DNA from 3 places in the Streptomyces capparidis genome. Region 3 is predicted to be linked to each of the others. Evidence: riboswitches for the same ligand, from Rfam matches in the RefSeq annotation. Region 3 holds a riboswitch; each other region holds the start of a gene.

Region 1 (6,310 bases), on a different contig from region 3:
ACTACCGGCGGGCCGACGGCGACTACACCGGATGGCGGCTCACCGCGGGCGGGGCGACCGGCGAGTTCCTGGGGCGCGACGCCTACGGCGCCTTCGCGTGGGTGCCGGTGCGGGACGGCCAGGACCAGGTGGCGTACACCGTCCGCAAGGACGGCACGGCCGACGGGCCGGAGCGCACCATCGACCTGGCGGCCACCGGCGAGGTGTGGATCGAGCAGGGCCGGGACGGGCAGTCGGCGACCAGGCCCGGCGGGGTGTACCCGCAGCCCGACCCGGCGAAGGCGGTCATCCACTTCCACCGGCCCGGCGGCGACTTGGACGGCTGGGGCCTGCACACCTGGGCGGGGGCCGAGCAGCCCACCGACTGGGCCGACCCGCTGGAGCCCGTGGCGCGGGACGCCTACGGCGTGACCTTCGAGGTCCCGCTCGCCGAGGGCGCCACCTCCCTGAGCTACATCGTCCACCGGGGCGACGAGAAGGACATCCCCGCGGACCGCTCCCTGGACTTCGGCACCCACGGCCACGAGGTGTGGCTCAACTCCGGGGACAGCGGCTACCTGCTGCCTTCGGTGGGTTCCGCGCCGGACCTCGACCTCGGCAGGTCGAAGGCCCAGTGGATCGACGCCCACACCGTGGTGTGGCAGGTGAGGGCCACCGCCTCGACCAGCCAGCAGCTCGTGTACGCGCCGCGGGGCGACATCACGATCGAGGACGGCGCGCTGTCCCACGAGGGCCACTGGCTGCGGCTGATCCCCTCGTCGCTGACGGACGCGCAGAAGGCCGAGCACCCCCACCTGAAGGACCTCCCGGCGTTCACCGTGGACCCGCGCGACCGGGACCGGATCCGCCCCGCGCTGCGCGGGCAGCTCATCGCGACGCAGCGGGCCGGGAACGGGGCGCTGCTCGCCGCGACCGGGGTGCAGACCCCCGGGGCGCTGGACGACGTGTACGGCGCCGCCGCGGAGAAGGCGCCGCTGGGGCCGGTGTTCCGGGACGGCCGGGTCACCCTGTCCGTGTGGGCGCCCACCGCCCAGGACGTGGACCTGGAGCTGGACGGGCGGCGGGTCGGGATGCGCCGGGACGACGCCGCCGGGGTGTGGTCGGTCACCGGGCCCCGGTCCTGGCGGGGCAAGCAGTACCGGTACGTGGTGCGGGTCTGGGCGCCCGGTGCCCGCGAGGTCGTCACCAACACGGTCACCGACCCGTACTCGGTGGCGCTCACCGCCGACTCCCGGCACAGCGTCGTCGCCGACCTCGACGACGCGGCGCTCGCGCCCGCGGGCTGGTCGTCGCTGCGGAAGCCGAAGGCGGTGCCGCTGCGCGACGCGCAGATCCAGGAGCTGCACATCCGGGACTTCTCCGTCGAGGACGGCACGGTGCCCGCCGCGCACCGCGGCACCTACCTGGCCTTCGGCGACAAGGACGGCGACGGCTCCCGGCACCTGCGCAGGCTCGCCGAGGCGGGCACGACGCACGTGCACCTGCTGCCCGCCTTCGACTTCGCCACCGTGCCCGAGCGGAAGGCCGACCAGGCGGCGCCCGAGTGCGACCTCGCCGCCCTGCCGGCCGACTCCGAGCGGCAGCAGGAGTGCGTGTCCGCGACGGCCGGCGAGGACGCCTACAACTGGGGGTACGACCCGTACCACTACACGGTGCCCGAGGGCTCCTACGCCTCCGACCCGGACGGCACCCGCCGCACCGTGGAGTTCCGGAAGATGGTCAAGGCCCTCAACGAGGACGGGCTGCGCGTGGTGATGGACGTGGTCTACAACCACACCAGCGCCGCCGGGCAGGCGAGGACCTCCGTGCTCGACCGGATCGTGCCCGGCTACTACCACCGGCTGCTCGCCGACGGCTCGGTGGCCGACTCGACCTGCTGCGCCAACACCGCGCCCGAGCACACCATGATGGGCCGGCTCGTGGTCGACTCGGTCGTCACCTGGGCCCGGCAGTACAAGGTGGACGGCTTCCGCTTCGACCTCATGGGCCACCACCCGAAGGAGAACATCCTGGCGGTCCGCGCGGCCCTGGACGCGCTCACGGTCCGCGAGGACGGCGTGGACGGCAGGAGCATCGTCCTGTACGGCGAGGGCTGGGACTTCGGCGAGGTCGCCGACGGCGCCCGCTTCACCCAGGCCACGCAGGAGAACATGGCCGGCACGGGTGTGGCCACCTTCTCCGACCGGGCCAGGGACGCGGTGCGCGGCGGCGGCCCGTTCGACGCCGACCCCGGTGTCCAGGGCTTCGCCTCCGGGCTGTACACCGAGCCCAACGGCTCGGCGGCGAACGGCTCCCCGGCCGAGCAGCGGGCCCGCCTGCTGCACTACCAGGACCTGATCAAGGTGGGTCTCTCGGGCAATCTGAAGTCGTTCACGTTCACCGACAGCGGCGGCAGGACGGTGACCGGCGCCGACGTGGACTACGGCGGCGCGCCCGCCGGGTACGCGGACGCGCCGGGCGACGCCCTGGCGTACGCCGACGCGCACGACAACGAGTCCCTGTACGACGCGCTGGCGTTCAAGCTGCCCCGCTCCGTCCCGGCCGCGGACCGGGCCCGCATGCAGGTCCTGGCGATGGCGACGGCCGCCTTCTCGCAGGGCCCCGCGCTCTCCCAGGCCGGCACGGACCTGCTGCGCTCGAAGTCGCTGGACCGCAACTCCTACGACAGCGGCGACTGGTTCAACGCGATCCACTGGGACTGCCGGGACGGCAACGGCTTCGGCCGCGGCCTGCCGCCGGCCGCGGACAACGCGGACAAGTGGTCGCACGCCAGGCCGCTGCTGGCCGCGGACACCCTCAGGCCGGGCTGCGCGGAGATCGAGCACGCCGCGGCCGCGTACCGGGACCTGCTGCGGATCCGCAGCACGGAGAGCGCCTTCAGCCTGGCCACGGCCGGTCAGGTGCAGCGGGCGCTGTCCTTCCCGCTGTCGGGCCGGGACGAGGTGCCCGGGGTGGTCACGATGCGGCTCGGCGACCTGGTGGTCGTCTTCAACGCCACCCCCGACCGCGTCCCCCAGCGGATCGCCGAGCTGGCGGGCGAGGCCCACGGGCTGCACCCGGTCCAGGCCGCGGGCGCTGACGAGCGGGTGAGGTCCGCCGCGTACGACAGCGCCACGGGCACCTTCACGGTGCCGCCGCGCACGGTCGCGGTGTTCGCGCCCACCAGCCGCTAGGGGGTCCCCGGGTGCCGCCGCGTCAGGGGCGGTGGCACCCGGGGGTGCGGGCGGCGGCGGGGGACGGGCGGCTTGGGGCGGCGTGATAGCTTGCCCGGGCCAGTCAAGGGAATCCGGTGCGAATCCGGAACTGACGCGCAGCGGTGAGGGTGACGGGCGGGGCAGTACGAGCCACTGGACGCAGGTCGGCACGACCGAGGTCCGGGAAGGCGCCCCGTCCGGGTGATCCCGAGTCCGAAGACCTGCTGGCGGCCTTGTCCGAACGGGTCCCGCGCCTGGGCCCTCGACACACGAGGAACATCCGTGCCCGTCACGCACCCCCCGCGCTTCCCCGCCCTGCTCCTGGCCTCGGCGCTGCTGCTGGCCGCCTGCGGTGAGGACGCCTCCCCGCGCTCCTCCGGCGCCCCCTCCGGCCGGGCCGTGGTCCTGGACAACTGCGGTCAGCGGGTGGAGATCGCCGCCCCGCCCGAGCGGGCGGTGTCCCTGAACCAGGGCACCACCGAGATCATGCTCGCCCTGGGCCTCGCCGACCGGATGGCGGGCACCGGCACCTGGACCGACCCGGTGATGAAGGGCCTGGAGAAGGCCGAGGCGCGGGTGCCCAGGCTGGCCGACAACGCCCCTTCCTTCGAGAAGGTGCTGGCCGCCGAGCCGGACTTCGTCGCCGCGTCCTTCGCGTCCACGTTCGCCAAGGGCGGTGTGGCGCCGCGCGGGAAGTTCCGGGAGCTGGGCGTGCCCACCTACCTCTCCCCCGCCGACTGCGCGGGCAAGGACAACAGCGGCGACGGCGACGGGGCGCGGACCGAGCCGCTGACCATGGACACCGTGTACGGCGAGGTGCGGGACCTGGCGCGGGTCTTCGGTGCGGAGGAGCGCGGCGAGCGGCTCGTCCGCGACCTGCGGGCCCGGATGGACCGGGCCACCGAAGGGATCGACGCCGACGGCACCTCGGTCCTGTACTGGTTCGCCAACCAGAAGTCCCCCTACATGGCGGGCTGCTGCGGCGCCCCCGGAGTGATCACCGAGGCGCTCGGCGCGCGGAACGCCTTCGACGACACCACCCAGGAGTGGCCCCAGGTCAACTGGGAGACCGTCGTCGACCGCGACCCCGACGTGCTGGTGATCGGCGACCTCACCCGCAGGTCGCAGACGGCCGAGACCGCCGCGAAGAAGATCGCGTTCCTGGAGTCCGACCCGGTGACCAGGAACATGGACGCGGTGCGGCACAAGCGCTATGTGCTGCTCAGCGGGCAGGCCATGAACCCGACGATCCGCACCGTCGAGGGGGTGGAGAAGGTCGCGGCGGCGCTGCGCGCGTGGGGCCTCGCCGGGTGACGGCGGCGACCGCGACCGGGGTCCTGCTGCGCACGTCCGCCGGCGCCGCCGCGCTGGCCGTGTCCGTCGCGGTGGCGATCACCATCGGCCCGGCGGACATCGGCGTGCGCGACGTGTGGTCCGTGGTGGCCGCGCACCTGGGCGGCGGGACCTCCGGGCTGAGCCCGATCCGGGACGGCATCGTGTGGAACCTGCGGCTGCCCCGCACCCTGCTGGCGGCCGTGTGCGGGGCGGGTCTCGCGGTGTGCGGGGCGGTGATGCAGTCCCTGCTGCGCAACCCGCTCGCCGACCCGTTCGTGCTCGGGGTGTCCTCGGGCGCCTCGACGGGCGCCGTGGCGGTGGTGGTGCTGGGCGCGGGCGGCGGCGCGCTGTCGGTCTCCGGGGGAGCGTTCGCCGGGGCGGTGTGCTCGTTCGCGCTGGTGCTGCTGCTCAGCCACACCCTGGGCGGCACCACCGACCGGGTGGTGCTGTCCGGGGTGGCCGCGATGCAGTTGTTCTCGGCGCTCACCTCGTTCGTCGTGATGACCGCCGCCGACGCGGAGACCACCCGCGGGGTGCTGTTCTGGCTGCTCGGCTCGCTCGGCGGGGCCGGGTGGAGCGACGTGTGGCGCTGTGCGGCGGTGCTGGTGGTCGCCCTGGCCGTCTGCCTGGGCCACGCGCGCACCCTGGACGCCTTCGCGTTCGGGCAGGACGCGGCGGCCTCGCTCGGGGTCGCGGTGGCGCGCACCCGGCTGGTGCTGCTGTGCGTCACCGCGCTGCTGACGGCCGCGCTGGTCAGCTCGGCGGGCGCGATCGGCTTCGTCGGGCTGGTCCTGCCGCACGCCGCCCGCGCGGTGGCCGGGCCCGGGCACGGGCGGCTGCTGCCGCTCACCGCCCTGGCCGGCGCGGTGTTCCTGGTGTGGGTGGACACCCTGGCCCGCACCGCGCTCGACCCGCAGGAGGTGCCGGTGGGCGTGGTGACCTCGCTGATCGGCGTGCCCGCGTTCGTGCTGGTGCTGTACCGCACCCGGAGGGTCGCGCGATGACGCTCGCCGCCGACCGGGTCACGCGCGCCGCCGACGGGCGGTTGATCCTCGACGGCGTGTGCGTCAGCCCGGCCCCCGGGTCCGTCACCGGGCTGCTGGGCCCCAACGGCTCGGGGAAGTCCACGCTGCTGCGGCTGCTCGCCGGGGTGCTGGCGCCGGCCTCGGGCGTCGTCACCCTCGACGGCCGGGCGCTGGAGCAGTGGGGCCGCAGGGCCGTCGCCCGGCGGGTGGCCGTGGTCGAGCAGCAGGCGGACACGCAGGTGGAGCTGACGGTGCTGGACGTGGTGCGGCTCGGCCGGATCCCGCACCGCCGCGCCTGGGCTCCCCCGTCCCCGGCGGACGAGGCAGCGGTGCGCGCCGCCCTGGACCGCACCGGCCTCACCGACCGGGCCGGGCGCCTGTGGCGGACCCTGTCCGGCGGGGAGCGGCAGCGCGTCCAGATCGCCCGCGCGCTCGCCCAGGAGCCGCGCGAGCTGCTGCTGGACGAGCCCACCAACCACCTCGACGTCCGGCACCAGCTCGCCCTGCTGGCGCTGGTCGCGGAGCTCCCCGTGACCAGCGTCGTGGCCCTGCACGACCTGAACCTGGCGGCGATGTACTGCGACCGGGTGGTCGTGCTCGACCGGGGCCGGGTGGTGGCGGGCGGCACTCCGCGGGAGGTCCTCACCGAGGAGCTGATCGCCGAGGTCTACGGCGTGCGGTGCGCGGTCGCCGCGGGGCCCGGCGGCCGGCCCCACATCCGGTACCTCGGGGTGGTGTCCGGGACCTGAGCGGGCG
Region 2 (6,310 bases), on a different contig from region 3:
GTCGAGGTCCACCGCGACCAGGTGGCCGGGGCCGAGTTCGTGGTAGCGCACCCCGGTGGGGGTGACGACGACCAGGTCGCCCACGCGTGCGGAGACGTTGCCCGAGGTGCCGACGACCAGCCCGTCCTCGGTCATCCGCCGCGCCGTCGCGGTGACCTGCTCCCAGGCGCGCATGAGATCCGCGTTCACTGCCATGCGGCGACCTTACGGGCGGCGGGGCGGCGGGCGGGAGAGGGTGCGGGGCGGGGGCGGCCGGTGTGCGGGTGGTGTCCCCGGGCGGGGCGTGGGGGGGGCGTGTTCTCGGTTGAGCGTTCCCGGGCAGGGGGCGTTTCCCGGCGGAGTGCGCTGGGAGCGCACATCCCTGGCGCGCGGGGTCGGTGACGATACGGCGCGCAGGGCGCGCACGGCGCGTCGTCAGCTCCCCGATGCGACACCCGAGAAAAGTGACACATGTCACATATACGGGCGCACAACCCCGAGGAATCCGGGCCGCGGAGGCGGCGCACCGCCACGCCAATCCGCGTTCACCTTCCGTTCATCCGAATTCCGTACGGTCGCCACGCCACCGACCCTCTCGAAGATTGCCTGGGTGCATGGAACACATCACGCTTCTCATCGGGATCGTGATCATTACGGCCCTCGTGTTCGACTTCACGAACGGCTTCCACGACACGGCCAACGCGATGGCGACCACCATCTCCACCGGGGCGATGAAGCCCAAGGCCGCGGTGGCCATGTCCGCGGTGCTCAACCTCGTCGGAGCGTTCCTGTCGGTGGAGGTCGCCAAGACCATCTCCGGCGGCATCATCGACGAAGCGGCAGGCGTCCAACCGGAAGTGATCTTCGCCGGTCTGGTCGGAGCGATCGTGTGGAACCTGCTCACCTGGCTCGCCGGGCTGCCGTCCAGCTCCTCCCACGCCCTGTTCGGCGGCCTGATCGGCGCCACGGTCGTCTCGGTCGGCCTCGACGGCGTCAACGGCGACAAGGTGATGATGAAGGTCCTCATCCCCGCCGTCGCCGCGCCGATCGTGGCCGGCTGCGCCGCGGCCCTCGCCACCCGCCTCACCTACCGCCTCGGCCGCGGCCTGGACGAGAAGGCGTCGTCCAAGGGCTACCGCGCCGGGCAGATCACCTCCGCCGCGCTGGTCTCCCTGGCCCACGGCACCAACGACGCCCAGAAGACCATGGGTGTGATCACCCTGGCGCTGATCAGCGGCGGCGCGCTGGGCGCCGACGCCGACCCGCCGCTGTGGGTCATCGTCTCCGCCGGCCTGGCCATCTCGCTCGGCACCTACCTCGGCGGCTGGCGCATCATCCGCACCATGGGCAAGGGCCTGACCGACATCGAGCCGCCGCAGGGCTTCGCCGCCCAGACCGGCGCCGCCGCGGTCATCCTCAGCTCCTCCCACATCGGGTTCGCGCTGTCCACCACCCAGGTCTGCTCCGGCGCGGTGCTCGGCTCCGGCGTCGGCCGCAAGGGCGCCCCGGTGCGCTGGGGCGTGGCGGGCCGCATGGCCACCGCCTGGCTGCTGACCCTCCCGGCCGCGGGCTCGGTCGCCGCGGCCGCCGCCCTCCTCGCCGACCAGGGCGACGCCGGGGTCGCCGCCGTGGCCGTGCTCGGCATCCTGGCCTGCTCCGCGATCTGGCTGGCCTCGCGCCGCAAGCCGGTGCACGCGGACAACGTCAACGAGGTGGACGAGCCCGCCGCCGTGGACGAGGTCACCGTGGTGCCGGTCGTCCCGGGCACGGACACCGCCCCGGCCGCTCCCGCGCCGATGGCCGCGTCCGTCCCCGCCCCCGCCGCCGAGCCCGCGCCCGCCGCGGCCCCCACCGCCTGACCCCTCGCCCGGCCTCCCCCCTGACGGCCTCCCCCCTTCCTGGAGTCTTCCCGTGCACATCGACTGGGCCGCCCTCGGCGCGGTGTTCGGCGTCAGCGTCGTCGTCACCGTCGGCCTCGTGGGCCTGTTCACCCTGGGCATCATCGGCATGTCCCGGCAGGCGACCGCCACCGGCGGCGCCTCCGGCGCGGTGGCGCGCACCGGCGCGTACACCTGCTTCGCGCTGTGCGCCGCGGCCGTGGCCTACGGCATCCACCTGATCGTCTCCTGACGTCCCGGCAGGCCCCGGGGATGGCCGGCCGCCCCCCTGCGCGGGCTTGCGGCCAAGCCCTTCACGGGCCCGGGAATTGACCGCACTCGGGGTGCGTCGGCGCTGCTCACGGCGCTGACGCACCCCGCTCTCGCGTCACGGGGCGGAGTTGACGGCCTCTCCCGCCACGTGGTGGTATCGGAGCCGCCATGCGGCGGCAGGAGAGGAAGCCGGTGAGAATCCGGCGCGGTCCCGCCACTGTCACCGGGGAGCGTCCCTCCACCCGAGGTCACGGTCGGAAACGGCTGGAAGACCGGAGGGAGCGTCGATCCGGGAGCCAGGAGACTCTCACCGCCGGTCACGTCGAACCAGGGCGCGGACCCTGAGTGAGGACATCTGCCATGCCCGGCTCCAGCCGACCACCCGCACCGCCCGCCCCCGCACGAGGCCACCGCCCGACGGGCTGACCAGTGGGCCCCTCCTCCTCGACCGCCTCCGCGTCGTTCACGCTCGGGGTGGCGCTCGGTTACGCCGGTGACCTGCTGCTCGGCGACCCCCGACGGGGGCACCCGGTGGCCGCGTTCGGCCGGGCCGCGGGCGCGCTCGAACACCGCCTGTGGCGCGACCACCGCGCCGCGGGCGCCGTCCACACCGCCGTGTGCGCCGGCGGGGTCGACGCGGGCGCCGCGGCGCTGGCCCGCGCGGCGCGCGGCCGGGCGCTGCCCTCCGCCGCGCTGACCGCCGCCGCGACCTGGACCGTGCTCGGCGGGACCTCGCTGGCCCGGGAGGCCCGCGCCGTCGCCGCCGCGCTGGACGCCGGGGACCTGGCCGCGGCGCGGGAGCGGTTGCCGCACCTGTGCGGACGCGACCCCATGGCCCTGGACGCCGACGGGATCGCCCGCGCCGTGGTGGAGTCCGTCGCGGAGAACACCTCCGACGCCGTGGTGGGCGCGCTGGTGTGGGGGGCGCTCGCGGGCGTGCCGGGGCTGCTGGGCTTCCGCGCGGTGAACACGCTGGACGCGATGGTCGGCCACCGCTCCCCCCGCCACCTGCGGTTCGGCTGGGCCGCCGCCCGCCTGGACGACGCGGTGGGCTGGCCGGGCGCCCGGCTCACCGCAGCGCTCACGGTGCTGGCCGCCCCCGACCGGCGCGGCGCGCTGCGGGCGTGGCGGCGGGACGGGCACCGCCACCCAAGCCCCAACGCGGGGCGGGCCGAGGCCGCGTTCGCCGGGGCGCTCGGGGTGCGGCTCGGCGGGACGCTGTCCTACGGCGGGCGGGTGGAGCACCGGCCGGTGCTGGGCGCCGAGGGGCGGCCGGTCGCGGTGGCGGACGTCGAGCGCGCGGTGCGTCTGTCGGCGCGCGTGGGGGCGCTCGCGCTCGGCGCGGCGGTGGCCGGGCACTGCGCCCGGCGCGCGGTGGTGCGCGCCGTGGTGCGGCGGGCGGCGGGACGCGAGGGAGCGGCGGGCACGGGGTCGGGATCGGTATCGGGATCGGGGAGGCGGACGCGGTGACGGGTGGCGGACTGCTGGTGGCCGGGACGGCCTCCGACGCGGGCAAGAGCGTGGTCACCGCGGGGATCTGCCGGTGGCTGGTGCGCAAGGGGGTGAAGGTCGCCCCGTTCAAGGCGCAGAACATGTCGCTGAACTCCTTCGTCACCCGCGAGGGCGCCGAGATCGGCCGCGCGCAGGCCATGCAGGCGCAGGCCGCGCGCGTCGAGCCGACCGCCGCGATGAACCCCGTGCTGCTCAAGCCGGGCGGCGACCGCAGCAGCCAGGTGGTGCTGCTCGGCCGCCCGGTCGGCGAGCTGAGCGCCCGCGGCTACCACGACGGGCGGCAGCGCGAGCTGTTCGGCACCGTCCTGGAGTGCCTGGAGGGGCTGCGGCGGGAGTACGACGCGGTGATCTGCGAGGGCGCGGGCAGCCCCGCCGAGATCAACCTGCGGCGCACCGACATCGTCAACATGGGCCTGGCCACGGCGGCGGGCCTGCCGGTGGTGCTGGTCGGGGACATCGACCGGGGCGGGGTGTTCGCGTCGCTGTACGGCACGGTGGCGCTGCTGTCCGGGACCGACCAGCGGCACCTGGCGGGGTTCGTGGTCAACAAGTTCCGCGGCGACGTGACGCTGCTCGAGCCGGGCCTGGAGAGCCTGCGGCGGCTGACCGGCCGCCCGGTGCTCGGGGTGCTGCCGATGGTGCCCGGGCTCGGCATCGACGAGGAGGACGGCCTCGGCCTCGCCCGGCGCTCCGGGGCGGCCGCCGCTCCCCCGCACGGCCGCGAGACGCTGCGGGTGGCGGTCGCGGCGGTGCCGCTGCTGTCGAACTTCACCGACGTGGACGCGCTGGCCGCCGAGCCCGGGGTGCTGGTGCGCTTCGTGGAGCGGCCCGAGGAGCTCGCCGACGCCGACCTGGTGGTGCTGCCGGGCACGCGCGGCACCGTCCGGGCGCTGCGCTGGCTGCGGGAGCGCGGCTTCGCCGAGGCGCTGGCCCGCCGGGCCGCCGAGGGCCGCCCCGTGCTGGGGGTGTGCGGCGGCTACCAACTGCTCGGCGCGAGCATCGAGGACGACGTGGAGTCCCGCGCGGGCGCGGTGGACGGGCTCGGGCTGCTGCCGGTGCGCACCGTCTTCGCGCCGGACAAGACCCTGGCCCGGCCGACCGGGCGGGCGCTGGACGAGACCGTGCACGGCTACGAGATCCACCACGGGGTGGTGGAGGTGCTCGGCGGCGAGCCGTTCCTCGACGGCTGCCGGGTGGGCGCGGTGTGGGGCACGACCTGGCACGGGGCGCTGGAGAACGACGGGTTCCGCAGGGCGTTCCTGCGCCGGGTGGCGGCCGACGCCGGGCGGGCGTTCGAGCCCGCGCCGGACACCCGGTTCGGGGAGCTGCGCGAGGAGCAGCTCGACCGCCTGGGCGACCTGGTGGAGGAGCACGCCGACACCGGCGCGCTGCTGCGGCTGATCGAGGACGGCGTGCCGGAGGGCCTGCCGTTCGTTCCGCCGGGGGCGCCGTGAGCGGGGGCGCCGTGAGCGGGGGCGCCGCCGGGAGGGCCGCCGGGCGTGCGGGAGCCGCTCCCGCACCGACCGCCCGGGATGCACACATCATCGGATATTCGCAGGATTCGCCTCGCGGCGGAGCTATGAACCAGGAGGGCGCGTGACCACCGTTCTGCTGCTGTCCACCGCCGACACGGACCTGCTGGCCGCCCGGGCGTCCGGCGCCGGGTACCGGATCGGCAACCCCGCGCGCGTCGACGTCGCGGACGACCTGCCCGGCCTGCTCGACGGCGCCGACGTCGCCGTGGTGCGGCTGCTCGGCGGGAAGCGCGCCTGGGAGGACGGCCTCGCCGCCGTGCGCGCCTCCGGGGTGCCCGCGGTGCTGCTCGGCGGCGAGGCCGTGCCGGACGCGGAGCTGATGGCCGAGTCCACCGTCCCGGCGGGCGTGGTCGCCGAGGCGCTGCGCTACCTGGTCGAGGGCGGCCCGGGGAACCTGGCCGAACTGGCCCGCTTCCTCTCCGACACCGTGCTGCTGACCGGTGAGGGCTTCGCGCCGCCGCGCCCCATGCCCGTCTTCGGGGTGCACGGCGACCGGGCCGCCAAGCCGGAGCGCCCCACCGTGGGCGTGCTGTTCTACCGGGCGCACGAGCTGTCGGGGAACACCACGTTCGTGGACGTGCTGTGCGACGCCGTCGAGGAGCGCGGCGGCAACGCCCTGCCGGTGTACTGCGGCTCCCTGCGCGGCGCCGACCCCGGCCTGTACGAGCTGCTGGGGCGCTGCGACGCGATCGTAACCACGGTGCTGGCGGCGGGCGGCACCGTCGCGGCCGACGCCTCGGCGGGCGGCGCCGACGAGGCCTGGGACGTCGGGGCGCTCGCCGGGCTCGACGTGCCGGTGATCCAGGGCCTGTGCCTGACGACGAGCCGGGCCGCTTGGGAGGGCTCCGACGCCGCGCTGTCCCCGATGGACGCGGCCATGCAGGTGGCGATCCCGGAGTTCGACGGGCGGCTGATCTCCGTCCCGTTCTCCTTCAAGGAGCACGGCGACGACGACATCCCCGTGTACACCGCCGACCCCGAGCGGGCGGCGCGGGTGGCCGGGATCGCGGTGCGGCACGCGGCGCTGCGCCACCGGCCCAACGCGGACAAGCGGCTCGCCGTCGTCTTCACCGCCTACCCCACCAAGCACTCCCGGGTCGGCAACGCCGTCGGCCTGGACACCCCGGCGTCCGC
Region 3 (6,310 bases):
CGGGCCGCCCAGCCCCTGTACGTCCCGGCCGCGTGCTTCGCCCAGGGCCTGGCCGAATCCGTGCCCGGTGAAAACCTCGAACGCCTCCAGCAGGCACTCGCCGCGCCCAGCTTCGTCTTCCGGCCCCTGGACGAGGCATCCTGCTGGGCCGTCGCGCAGATCGCCCACGAACGCGCCGCCGACATCGCCACCGCGCACGCCGCCCACCTGGCCCTCGCCACCGGCCTGCCCGTCCTGACCCTGCACCCCGGCACCTACAAGAACGTGGACGCCAGAATCGACACCGAACAGATCACCTGACCCCCACCCCACGCCGGAAGACCGGGTCCCGCAGCGGCATCCAGGACGGCGGTCCGCTCCGTGACAGCCTCGCCTGCTCGGCGGGGTCGGTGACCACGCCGGCCCGCCCGGCCGAGAGCCGCGCCTGGGTGACCTCCCCGGGGACGGCCCCGATCGGGTTGCCGGTCAGTGCTCGCCGCCCGGCGTCGCCTCGGCCGCGGCACCCCACTGACTTCCCGGAGGCGAACCTCAGGGCCGCCGGCGACCATCTGCCGGTGCCGGCGGCCCCGCGGGTCCCGGCCGCGGGACAGCGGCCTACGGGCGCTGCCTCACCCGGTCGACGATCCCCCAGTCCACCACGTGCGAAAGCTGGATGTACTTCTTCTCCCCGGAAGCCGAGATCCGCTCGTCGCGGAAGCCCAGGAATTCATACGACGCCGGGTCGAAGATCAGGTACTTGCGTTCGTAGGACCCGCGCTCGGTGGAGGCGATCCCCACCCCGGTCCGCCCGGCGGAGTCCTGCACCCCCGGGATCGTCTTGATGCCGGGCACAAGGGCCAGCGCCTCGTACGCCGCGGGGCGCAGTCCCTGGGGCAGCACCGGGTTCTTCAGGAGCTCGCCGAGCAGCCAGTAGGCCTCGTACCGCTCGGGCTTGTCGAGATCGCTGATCGGCCGGTCGTCGGGCCGGGAGCCGTAGGAGATGATGGCCAGGATGAGCTTCTCCGGGTCTTGGGGCAGTTTCTCCAGCTTGCTCCACTTCCGGGGTGGCCACACCCCGCCGCCGTTCTCCGCGGGCTCCTCCCACATCTCGCGGCCCAGTTCCATGGTCAAGGAGGGCTTGGAGACGTCCACCGAGTCCCACATCTCGTCGGTGTAGGTCTTGACCTCGCCGGTCTTCTGCTCCGTCTCCTTGATGATCCGCTTCGAGTAGATGAACTGGTCGTCGCGCGGCGCCACCGGCTCCTTCTCCTGCTCGCGCTCCCACGCCGCCGCCCCGTTCAGCACCGTCGCGGCGGCGTTCTCCAGCCGCGGGGTGCTCGTGCCCGGTGCGCGTCCCTCGCCGGAGCCGTCCGTGCCGATCAGCACCGCCGTCCCCGTGACCGCCGTGGCGACCACTGCGGCCGCCGCGAGGCGCAGTGCGTGGCGGCGACCGGGGCCGGTGCCGGTGCGCTGGTCCGCGTGGGCCATCGCGTTGAGCAACTGGTGCCGGGCCCGGTCCCGGGCCGGACCGGCGAGCGGGGCCGCGTCCGCGTCCCACTCCCTCAAGAGTTCGAGTTCGTCATTCATGGTCGGATACCTCTCGCAGTGCCGTCGGATTGGATCCGCCCAATGCTTCGCGCAGCTTGCTGCGAGCCCGGTGCAGCCGTGATCTGACCGTGCCCACGGGGATACCGAGGGCCTGGGCCGCCTCCTCGTAGCCGAGATCACCCCAGGCCACCAGCAGCAGCACGTCCCGGTGCCGAGCGGGCAGCGCGGCCAGCGCCGCCGCCAGCTCGCGGCGTACGGCCCGCGCCCCCACCCGGTCCGCGGCCCGGTCGGCCAGCGGCTCGTCGTGGTCGGCGAGGGCCGGGACCCGGGCCATGGCCTTGAACCGGCGGGCCTCGGCCCGCCGATGCCGGCCGATCAGGTTGGTCGCTATGCCGAACAGCCAGGGCCGGGCGTCGGCGCCCGCGCCGCGGGCCGGGTCGTAGCGATGCCGCTGCCGGAACGCGGTGGTGAAGGTCTCCGCCACGAGGTCATCGGCGACCTCGCCGCCGAGGCGGCGGGCCGCATAGCGGTGCACGGCGTCGGCGTGCCGGTCGAAGAGCGCGGCGAACGCCTCGGGCTCATCCCGGGACCGCGCGATCACTGAGGCGTCGCTCTCCGCATCGGCACGCGTGGTGCCGATGCCGACGCCTGGTCCGACGGTCATCGGGGCTCCTCTCGTCCAAGGGACGACGCTCGAATACTTGGGCTTTCACCTGTCCTTCGCCCATCGCGCCGAAGCGGTTCCCTCAGACCTCATCGGCATGCCCCACGGACGGACCGGAGCGCACTGGGCCCTGCTGGGCCCGGGCGTCGAACTCCGCGCCACGCACTTCGACATCGAGGCCGCAGCCACCCGACTCGGCCAGGACTCTTCCTATCCCGACAGCACCGCATGGGTCGACTGCTTCCCGCACGCCCGCATGCCCGCACGCTCGCGCGACCGACGCCGACGCCCTCGCAGCCTTCGCTCCGTCGAGCCGGGCAAGGTGGCTGACGCGGGTGCGGTCGAGCGGGTGGCCGTCCCACCAGGCATCGAGGCGTATGAGGTTGAGCGCGCGCGACGGCGGAGGAGAAGGCGTGCTCCAGGTGGTCTTCCGGAGACCGACAGAGCGGGGACGTCTCATCCCGGTGACTGCGACGGCCTGGTGGATGGTTCCCGCGGTGCCCACACGGGTTCCGTACTTGGCTCGCCACCGCTTGTCGCGCTGCCGGAGGCGGGCGTGGTCGAGGACTTCTTAGACCTCGCGGGGTTGCGGGGAGGGGATCCGGCCTCCGGTCTTCGAGCTGTGGCGCACTGGTCGCGCGCCGGGCAGGGGCGGCATGTTTCCTGGTTGAACTCGATGACGATGGCCTTTCCCCGGAGATCCCCGGCGGCACCGACCCGCACTGCCCGCGGCACAGCCCCACCGCGGTCGTCTTCGTGCCGGCCCCGCCGGCGGGCGCGGGCACCTGACCGCGCGGCGGGAGCGCGGGAGGACACGGTCACGGCAGGAGGAGGCAGGGTGAGCCGGACGGACGACACACACGCACCCGGCGGCCGGATCGTGGTCGGCGTGGACGGCTCGGAGCCGTCCACGCGGGCACTGCGCTGGGCGCTGCGCCAGGCGGAGCTGACCGGGGGCGTCGTCGACCGGCACCCTGGCATGCGCGGCTCGCACCAGCGGCTGGGGGAGTCCACCGCTCCGTTCACCGACGCCGCCGACGCGATCTTCGGCGGCAGTTGGGCGGGGGACGCGGTCGCGGTCGCCGCCATCGTCTCGGGTCTCGGGGCGCTCAACGGCTGGACGATGATCCGCGCGGAGACGCCGAACCCGGCGGCGCGGACGGACTGTTCCCGCGGGCCGGCGGGCAGGCCGCGCGGCCCTCCCGCCGGCCCGCCGGCCGTCACACCGATCACATCGGGCCAACATCGCTGTATCAGGCCAATTGGACGAGCACGCTCTGTCGCGATCGGCCCGAGGCTCCTACGGTGATACACGCAGTTGGTTCGCACCTCCGTTCGGGGGCGCGTCGCAAGAGGGAACCCGGTGGGAATCCGGGACTGTCCCGCAGCGGTGAGTGGGAGCGAACGCCGTCAATGGCACTGGGGCGTCGAGTCGGCCCGGGAAGCGACGGCCAGTAGTGGTCCGGCGGATGTCCGCCGGGCGGGCCCACGAGTCCGAAGACCTGCCAGCCGCGCACGTGTGAGACGCACGGGCTGTGCACGGCGACCTCGGGGATTGGGTCGGCGCTTCCGAACGTTCCGACGGCGCACGCGCCGCGGAGCCGCCTCCCCCCGGGCCGGTGCCCAAAGGCTCGGGACGACGAGGGAGGACGCGCTCGTGACCGTTGAAGTCCGCATCCACGCCGGCCGTGGACCGACCGGCTGCCGACCCCGCCGCGGCGTGCCGTGCTGACACTCGGGGCAGGAGGACGGGGTCCGCGGCCCTCCGGCGGCCGTGCTGCCTCCGGCGCCTGCCACGGCACGCTGGGCGAGCTCTACCAGGGCCCGCTGGCCCCCGGGCCCGATCCGGACATCGCGCTGGTGTCCTTTCCGGTGGACCGGCACTCCTGGGTCCACTTCACCCCGGGACCGGACCCGGTCACGGCGCCGCCCCTCGGGTGGAAGGCGTCGACGGCGGCGGGCCTCTTCCTCGACCGCTTCGGCCTGTCGCTGCCGTCGGGCCGCTGGAGCACGCACTCCGAGCTGCTCGTCGGTGTCGGGATGGCCAGTTCCACCGCTGATGTCGTCGCGACGCTGCGCTGCCTGTTCCGCGTCTTCTCCCTGCCGTACGACCAGGACGCGGTCCTCGGTGTCCTGGCCGCGATCGAGCGGGCCGACAGCGTCTTCCTGGACGAGTTCGCTCTCCACCTCAGCGCCCGGCACCGCGTGGTCCGGCGGCTGGGCACGGGCATCGGCTTCCACACCGCCTACGTCGCGGAGCCCGGCACCGTGGACACCCAAGCCGTCACGGAGGGGCTGCTGCGGCACTACCGGCGTCGCGGCCAGGAGTACGAGCGGTGCCTGACCGACCTGCTCAAGGGCTTCGAGTCCGGTGACCGGGCCGTCGTCGCCCGAGCGGCGACCGCCAGCGCCGTGCTCTCCCAGGAGGTGCTGCCCAAGGAGACGTTCGAGGACCTGCTGGCCCACCGCGAGGAGTTCGGTGCCGACGGGGTGTTCGTCGCCCACACCGGATCCCTGATCGGCTACCTCTTCTCCCGCCGCCCGACCGGGGAGGCCAAGTCCGACCTGTCCGCTTTCTTCCGCTCGCTCGGCCACCAGTGCTCATTCGCCCAAGGAGGCTACGGGTGATCCACCACCACATCGCCGACGCCCTGAAGACGCCCGATCTGGTCCGCCTCACCGACCGCATGGTCCTGGTCCGGTTCGAGTCGATGAAGATCTACTCCGCGCTCGCGGCCGTCCGGCACCTGCTGGACCGGGGCGCGGTCCGCCCGGGGCAGACCCTGATCGACAGCTCCAGCGGCATCTACGCCTACGCGCTGGCGCTGGCCTGCCACCGCCACGGCCTGCGGTGCCACATCGTCGCGTCCACCACCGTGGACACCACCACCCTCGCCCAGTTGGAGATCCTGGGCGCCACCGTGGAGCAGGTCAGGCCGTCGCGGAACCTGAAACTCGACCAGGAGCTGCGGGTGCGGCGGGTGAAGCAGATCCTCGCCGAACGCCCCGGCTGCCACTGGATGCGCCAGTACCACGACGACGTCCACTACCTCGGCTACCGCGAAGTCGCCGACCTGGTCGCCACGGAGTGCGGCGGGCGGCCGCTGACCGTGGTCGGCGGCGTCGGCTCCGGCGCCTCGACAGGCGGGATCGTGGAGCACCTGCGGCTTCGCGACCCGTCGGTTCGGCTGGTGGGGGTGCAGCCGTTCGGCAGCGTGACGTTCGGCAGCCAGCACCACCACGACCCGGAGGCGATCATCGCGGGGATCGGGTCGTCGATCGTCTTCGACAACGTCCGCCACCACCTGTACGACGCCGTGCACTGGCTGGACTTCACCCACGCCATGGCCGGCGCGGTCGCCCTGCTCCGCGGGCACGCGGTGTTCGCCGGGCTGTCCACCGGCGCCGCCTACCTGGCGGCGGCCCACGAGGCGCGCCGCGACCCCGACCGGCTGCACCTGGTGGTCGGCGCCGACACCGGCCACCGCTACGTCGAGCGGGTCTTCGCCCGCCACCGGGAGGCCCCTGACCCCGCCACGCTCAAGCCCGTGGAGGTCGCGGACCCCGAGGAGATGGCCATGCCGTGGTCCACGATGGCGTGGAACCGCACCCCCTGCCCGGAGCGCTGGAAGGAGCGGGCGGCATGACCGTGGTCTGCCTGGAATCCCTCACCTTCGGACTCGGCCACCTGGTGCGCGCGGCCGACGCGCTCGGCGAGCGGCTGCGGCTGCTGACCCGTGACCCGTCCTGGTACGCCTACGAACTGGACCGGCTCCCCCCGGGCGCCCTGGACGTCGTGGAGACCGACACCTTCGACACCGAGCGGGTGGCCGAGCTGCTGCACCGCACCCCCCGGCTGCGCGGCCTGATCAGCTCCACCGACACCTGGACGCTGGTCGGCGCCGAACTGACCGCCCGTTTCGGCCTGCCCGGCCTCGACCCGGCCGTGCTGCGGCTGACCCGGGACAAGGCCGCCGTGCGGAACCGGCTGCACCGGGCCGGGCTGACCCGGGGCAGGGCCTTCGAGGCCGCGCCCGCCGCCGCGGAGCCGGGCACCGACCCGCGGGCGCTGCTGCTCGAGGAGGTGGGTCTGCCCGCGATCCTGAAGGACTCGGCGGG

The links. A riboswitch is a leader RNA that binds a small molecule or an ion and turns the genes downstream of it on or off. The one in region 3 is predicted to bind cobalamin.
Region 1: linked by a shared signal. The riboswitch ahead of ACYVO2_RS24480 (ABC transporter substrate-binding protein) and the one ahead of ACYVO2_RS05285 (GHMP family kinase ATP-binding protein) in region 3 are both predicted to bind cobalamin.
Region 2: linked by a shared signal. The riboswitch ahead of ACYVO2_RS19950 (cobalamin biosynthesis protein) and the one ahead of ACYVO2_RS05285 (GHMP family kinase ATP-binding protein) in region 3 are both predicted to bind cobalamin.

Annotation. Positions count from the first base shown of each region.
Region 1 covers NZ_BAAGTD010000033.1:37,472-43,781, forward strand. Annotated here, with positions in the region: gene pulA (pullulanase-type alpha-1,6-glucosidase) at 1-3,173, shown strand, start outside; cobalamin riboswitch at 3,257-3,437, shown strand; gene ACYVO2_RS24480 (ABC transporter substrate-binding protein) at 3,477-4,508, shown strand; gene ACYVO2_RS24485 (FecCD family ABC transporter permease) at 4,505-5,533, shown strand; gene ACYVO2_RS24490 (ABC transporter ATP-binding protein) at 5,530-6,303, shown strand.
Region 2 covers NZ_BAAGTD010000024.1:555-6,864, forward strand. Annotated here, with positions in the region: gene ACYVO2_RS19935 (class II aldolase/adducin family protein) at 1-195, opposite strand, end outside; gene ACYVO2_RS19940 (inorganic phosphate transporter) at 594-1,838, shown strand; gene ACYVO2_RS19945 (hypothetical protein) at 1,891-2,109, shown strand; cobalamin riboswitch at 2,312-2,436, shown strand; gene ACYVO2_RS19950 (cobalamin biosynthesis protein) at 2,604-3,599, shown strand; gene ACYVO2_RS19955 (cobyric acid synthase) at 3,596-5,095, shown strand; gene cobN (cobaltochelatase subunit CobN) at 5,238-6,310, shown strand, end outside.
Region 3 covers NZ_BAAGTD010000004.1:113,973-120,282, forward strand. Annotated here, with positions in the region: gene ACYVO2_RS05265 (hypothetical protein) at 1-300, shown strand, start outside; gene ACYVO2_RS05270 (CU044_5270 family protein) at 595-1,566, opposite strand; gene ACYVO2_RS05275 (RNA polymerase sigma factor) at 1,559-2,191, opposite strand; gene ACYVO2_RS05280 (universal stress protein) at 3,030-3,500, shown strand; cobalamin riboswitch at 3,494-3,715, shown strand; gene ACYVO2_RS05285 (GHMP family kinase ATP-binding protein) at 3,917-4,819, shown strand; gene ACYVO2_RS05290 (cysteine synthase family protein) at 4,816-5,838, shown strand; gene ACYVO2_RS05295 (ATP-grasp domain-containing protein) at 5,835-6,310, shown strand, end outside.